Regions from separate parts of the Neisseria sp. P0022.S010 genome, predicted to be linked through region 2. Evidence: riboswitches for the same ligand, from Rfam matches in the RefSeq annotation. Region 2 holds a riboswitch; the other holds the start of a gene.
The links. Region 2 has a riboswitch for preQ1 ahead of queF (preQ(1) synthase). Riboswitches for the same ligand answer to the same signal wherever they lie in the genome.
Positions count from the first base shown of each region.

Region 1: linked by a shared signal. The riboswitch ahead of queF (preQ(1) synthase) and the one ahead of queF (preQ(1) synthase) in region 2 are both predicted to bind preQ1.

Region 1 covers NZ_JBQCXF010000014.1:33,195-36,304, reverse strand. The annotation lists gene ACTHUT_RS03280 (7-cyano-7-deazaguanine/7-aminomethyl-7-deazaguanine transporter) at 43-720, opposite strand; gene queF (preQ(1) synthase) at 821-1,294, opposite strand; PreQ1 riboswitch class I at 1,298-1,342, opposite strand; gene rfaQ (putative lipopolysaccharide heptosyltransferase III) at 1,490-2,572, shown strand; gene ACTHUT_RS03265 (hypothetical protein) at 2,579-3,110, opposite strand, start outside.
Region 2 covers NZ_JBQCXF010000189.1:572-3,681, forward strand. The annotation lists gene ACTHUT_RS13355 (hypothetical protein) at 1-495, shown strand, start outside; gene rfaQ (putative lipopolysaccharide heptosyltransferase III) at 502-1,584, opposite strand; PreQ1 riboswitch class I at 1,733-1,777, shown strand; gene queF (preQ(1) synthase) at 1,781-2,254, shown strand; gene ACTHUT_RS13370 (7-cyano-7-deazaguanine/7-aminomethyl-7-deazaguanine transporter) at 2,355-3,032, shown strand; gene ubiM (5-demethoxyubiquinol-8 5-hydroxylase UbiM) at 3,100-3,110, opposite strand, start outside.

The DNA of each region.
Region 1 (3,110 bases), on a different contig from region 2:
GAACGATTAAAGTTTCAGACGGCCTTGTTTTTTATCTATTGCTTATTCGGCTAAAACCGATTCGGGCATTTCTTGACGGACGTTTAAGGAAGTCAGTTTTTTGGTCAAGATGCTCAATACGATGCCGTAGGCAGGCAGGAAGAAGAGGGTGCAGATGGCGAGTTTGAACAGATAATCGACAAATGCGATGCCCTGCCAATTTGCCGCCATAAATTCATCGTTGCTCGCGTAAAAGGCAACGGCAAAAAACACCAGCGTGTCCAAAGCATTGCCGACAACGGTGGAAGCAGTAGGGGCAGCCCACCATGATTTCAGACGGCGTAATCTGTTGAACACGAAAATATCGAGGATTTGCCCAAGCGCATAGGCGGAAAAGCTGGCCAATGCGATGCGGCCGACGAAGGTGTTAAATTCGGCCAAAGATGCCCAGCCTGTCCAGTTGCCGTCATGAAAGAGGACGGAGAAGACGTAAGAGAGCAGCAGGGCGGGGAACATCACCCAAAAAATAATCCGTCTCGCCAACGGCGCGCCGAAAATGCGCACGGTCAGGTCGGTAGCGAGGAAGATAAAGGGGAAGGAAAATGCGCCCCAAGTGGTAAAGATACCGAAAATCTGAAAGGGGAACTGCACCAGATAGTTGCTGGCGGCAATAATAAAAATATGGAAAAGCACCAGCCAGAAGAGCGCTTTCTTCTGCTGTGCGGCGGTAAATTCGTACATGGAAATCTTTCGGAAGTATTTCAGACGGCATGAAGCCTTGCGAGACTGTGCAATAGAGAAAGTCTTGCAATGAAAAAGGCGTTAGGCCGTCTGAACGGAATTATTGTGCGTCGTGCTCAAACAGGCGTTTGCGTGCCAAAGCTTCAAACTCTGTGCCTGCTTTGCCGTAGTTGGCAAACGGATGAATGGCGATGCCGCCGCGCGGTGTGAATTCGCCGAATACTTCGATGTATTTTGGATCCATCAGGGCGATGAGGTCTTTCATGATGATGTTGACGCAGTCTTCATGGAAGTCGCCGTGGTTGCGGAAGCTGAAAAGATAGAGTTTCAGTGATTTGCTTTCCACCATTTTGATATGGGGGATGTAGCGGATGTAGATGGTGGCAAAGTCGGGCTGGCCGGTCATCGGGCAGAGGCTGGTGAACTCGGGGCAGACGAATTTGACGAAATAGTCGTTGTCGGGGTGTTTGTTGTCGAACGCTTCCAAAATTTCAGGTGCGTATTCGCTCGGGTATTGGGTTTTCTGGTTGCCCAAAAGGGAGATGCCTTGCAGCTCTTCGTTGTTGCGGGACATGAGGTTTCCTTAGTTTTTTAATGTGGGAGGTTTTCGAACCACGGGGTGCGGATTGTAATATAAATTGCATGGCTTGTGCGGATTTTATAGCGATGAATCAGCAGGATAGCTTTCAGACGGCCTGTTTTGTATTTTATGAAACCTGTTTTCCGCTTTACAATAGCAGCCAATCAACAGGCCGTCTGAAAGTTTTGTATGTCTTTAGCCCAACCCAAACGTATCCTGATCATCAAATTGCGCCATCATGGCGATGTGCTTTTGAGCACGCCGGTGGTCGATGCGCTGAAAACCCGTTTCCCCGATTGCGAAATCGATATGCTGGTGTATGCCGGTACGGAGCAGCTGATTGCCGATAATCCGCAGATTGCGCAGATTTTTACCATTGATCGAAATTGGAAGAAGCTGGGCGTATTCAAGCAGTTGGCGTGTGAGAAAAACCTTTTTTCAAAGCTGAAGGCACGCGATTACGACTGGGCTTTCAACCTGTCCGACCAATGGCGCGCGGCAATAATCGCCAAACTGTGCGCCCGTTGCAGCGTGGGTTTGGACTGCATCAAGCGCGACGGTTTCTGGTGGCGTTTCTGTCATGATTTTATCAACCATGAGCTGGATACCAGCTATCATATCGTTGAAAACCAGTTGAATATCCTTGCGCCGCTTATCCAGCCCGAAGACGTGGCCGACGCGAAGGTGCGCCTTTGGGTGGCGCAAGATGCAAGGGAAAGCATGCGGCAGAAATTGCGTGCTCAGGGTTGGAACGGTGAAGATTATGTGTTGATGCACCCGGGTGCGCGTTGGCATTTCAAATGTTGGGAAGACGGTAAAAATGCTGCCATCGTACAGCTTCTGCTCAACAGCGGGCAGAATGTCGTATTGACCGCTTCCCCCGACAATGTCGAGCAATACATGCTTCAGGAAATTATAGGCCGTCTGAATATTCCTGAAGGCGGAAAAGTTTGGGTGTTATCCGGATGCTTGAGCCTGCGTGAATTGGCGGCGGCCATCGAGGGCGCCAAACTGTTTATCGGTGTAGATTCCGCACCGATGCACATCGCCGCCGCTTTGGATAAACCGCAAATCGCTTTGTTTGGTGCGTCATGGGTGGACAAATGGCGTCCGTATTCCGAGCAGGCGGAAGTCATTTATGCCGGCGATTATGCCGAATTGCCTAACCCCGACAGCATCGATACCAACGATCCGACCCGTTTGTTGAAAGCGATTCCGTTGCAGGATGTGTGGGATAGAATTTCGGCCAAACTGGAAGCGTTGGAGGCTTAAAACCGCTTACCACGATCCGTTAAACGTTTTAGCTTTGCGCCAAAACGCCCATTTTGAACGGCGGCCGATTTCCAGCGTGCCGCCGTTTTCGCCGTCTGTGGCAATGCACACGGTTTTCAGACGGCCTGAATCAAGAGCGTCCCATAAAGGCGCAAACCAACGGGTTTCCCAGCTTTCCAAAATATCTTTGTACGCCCAAACATCGCCTGTCTGTAAGGTGGAAACCAAGTCGTCCAAAAAGATAAGGCCGTCTGAAACCGTGTTGCCTGTTTCTTGAACCATCTCAAACCAAGCCTTCAAATCATACGGCGCATCGAGTTTGGGCGTATCCGAAAAACGCGCCCATGCGCTGTCTGAAGCGACGATATCCGCAGACTGTGTACCGTCCGCATCATTCCACAGCCACAAACCGTTGATTTCCGGCAATCCTTGTTGTTCACGCGCTTGGTTAATCGGATGCGTGTGGAGAAACATTTGGATTTCCGTCTGCATGGACAACCAAGACACCGCATCTTTGCCGTGCGCCTGACCGTCCATT
Region 2 (3,110 bases):
TGGTTGGCCATGCAGACGGAAATCCAAATGTTTCTCCACACGCATCCGATTAACCAAGCGCGTGAACAACAAGGATTGCCAGAAATCAACGGTTTGTGGCTGTGGAATGACGTGGACGGTACACAGTCTGCGGATATCGTCGCTTCAGACAGCGCATGGGCGCGTTTTTCGGATACGCCCAAACTCGATGCGCCGTATGATTTGAAGGCTTGGTTTGAAATGATTCAAGAAACAGGCAACACGGTTTCAGACGGCCTTATCTTTTTGGACGACTTGGTTTCCACCTTACAGACAGGCGATGTTTGGGCATACAAAGATATTTTGGAAAGCTGGGAAACCCGTTGGTTTACGCCTTTATGGGACGCACTCGCTTCAGGCCGTCTGAAAACCGTGTGCATTGCTACAGGCGGCGAAAACGGCGGCACGCTGGAAATCGGCCGCCGTTCCAAATGGGCGTTTTGGCGCAAAGCTAAAACGTTTAACGGATCGTGGTAAGCGGTTTTAAGCCTCCAACGCTTCCAATTTGGCAGAAATTCCATCCCACACATCCTGCAACGGAATCGCTTTCAACAGACGTGTCGGATCGTTGGTATCGATACTGTCAGGGTTGGGCAGTTCGGCATAATCGCCGGCATAAATGACTTCCGCCTGCTCGGAATACGGACGCCATTTATCCACCCATGACGCGCCAAACAAAGCGATTTGCGGTTTATCCAAAGATGCGGCGATGTGCATCGGTGCGGAATCGACACCGACAAACAGCTTGGCGCCCTCAATGGCCGCCGCCAATTCACGCAGACTCAAGCATCCGGACAGCACATATACTTTTCTGCCTTCCGGAATATTCAGACGGCCTATAATTTCCTGAAGCATGTATTGCTCGACAGTGTTGTGAGAAGCAGTCAATACGACATTCTGTCCGCTGTTGAGCAGAAGCTGTACGATAGCGGCGTTTTTGCCGTCTTCCCAACATTTGAAATGCCAACGCGCACCCGGGTGCAGCAACACATAATCTTCGCCGCTCCAACCCTGCTCACGCAATTTCTGCCGCATGCTTTCCCTTGCATCTTGTGCCACCCAAAGGCGTACTTTCGCATCGGCCACGTCTTCCGGCTGGATAAGTGGCGCAAGGATATTCAATTGATTTTCAACGATATGATGACTGGTATCAAGCTCATGGTTGATAAAATCATGACAGAAACGCCACCAGAAACCGTCGCGCTTGATGCAGTCCAAACCCACGCTACAACGGGCGCACAGTTTGGCGATTATTGCCGCGCGCCATTGGTCGGACAGGTTGAAAGCCCAGTCGTAATCGCGTGCCTTCAGCTTAGACAAAAGGTTTTTCTCACACGCCAACTGCTTGATTACGCCCAGCTTCTTCCAATTTCGATCAATGGTAAAAATCTGCGCAATCTGCGGATTATCGGCAATCAGCTGCCCCGTACCGGCATACACCAGCATATCGATTTCGCAATCGGGGAAACGGGTTTTCAGCGCATCGACCACCGGCGTGCTCAAAAGCACATCGCTATGATGGCGCAATTTGATGATCAGAATACGTTTGGGTTGGGCTAAAGACATACAAATACTTTCAGACGGCCTGTTGATTGGCTGCTATTGTAAAGCGGAAAACAGGTTTCATAAAATACAAAACAGGCCGTCTGAAACCTATCTTGCTGATTCATCGCTATAAAATCCGCACAAGCCATGCAATTTATATTACAATCCGCACCCCGTGGTTCGAAAACCTCCCACATTAAAAAACTAAGGAAACCTCATGTTCCGCAACAACGAAGAGCTGCAAGGCATCTCCCTTTTGGGCAACCAGAAAACCCAATACCCGAGCGAATACGCGCCTGAAATTTTGGAAGCGTTCGACAACAAACATCCCGACAACGACTATTTCGTCAAATTCATCTGCCCCGAGTTCACCAGCCTCTGCCCGATGACCGGCCAGCCCGACTTTGCCACCATCTACATCCGCTACATCCCCCATATCAAAATGGTGGAAAGCAAATCCCTGAAACTCTATCTCTTCAGCTTCCGCAACCACGGCGACTTCCATGAAGACTGCGTCAATATCATCATGAAAGACCTCATCGCCCTGATGGATCCGAAATACATCGAAGTATTCGGCGAATTCACACCGCGCGGCGGCATCGCCATTCACCCGTTTGCCAACTACGGCAAAGCAGGCACAGAGTTTGAAGCTTTGGCACGCAAACGCCTGTTTGAGCATGATGCACAATAATCCTATTCAGACGGCCTAACGCCCTTCTCATTGCAAGACTTTCTCTATTGCACAATCTTGCAAGGCTTCATGCCGTCTGAAAAACTTCCGAAAGATTCCCATGTACGAATTTACTGCCGCACAGCAGAAGAAAGCGCTCTTCTGGCTGGTGCTTTTCCATATTTTTATTATTGCCGCCAGCAACTATCTGGTGCAGTTCCCCTTTCAAATTTTCGGTATCTTTACCACTTGGGGCGCATTTTCCTTCCCCTTTATCTTCCTCGCTACCGACCTGACCGTGCGCATTTTCGGCGCGCCGTTGGCGAGACAGATTATTTTTTGGGTGATGTTCCCCGCCCTGCTGCTCTCTTACGTCTTCTCCGTCCTCTTTCATAACGGCAACTGGACAGGTTGGGCATCTTTAACTGAATTTAACACCTTCGTCGGCCGTATCGCATTGGCCAGCTTTTCCGCCTATGCGCTTGGACAAATCCTCGATATTTTCGTGTTCAACAGATTACGCCGTCTGAAATCATGGTGGGTTGCTCCTACTGCTTCCACCATTGTCGGCAATGCTTTGGACACGCTGGTGTTTTTCGCCGTTGCCTTTTATGCGAGCAACGATGAATTTATGGCGGCAAATTGGCAAGGCATCGCATTTGTCGATTATCTGTTCAAACTCGCCATCTGCACCCTCTTCTTCCTGCCTGCCTACGGCATCGTATTGAGCATCTTGACCAAAAAGCTGACTTCCTTAAACGTCCGTCAAGAAATGCCCGAATCAGTTTTAGCCAAATAAGCAGTAGATAAAAAACAAGGCCGTCTGAAACTTTAATCGTTCAGACGGCCTTTTATGTTTTAAACAATTAACCAGTCA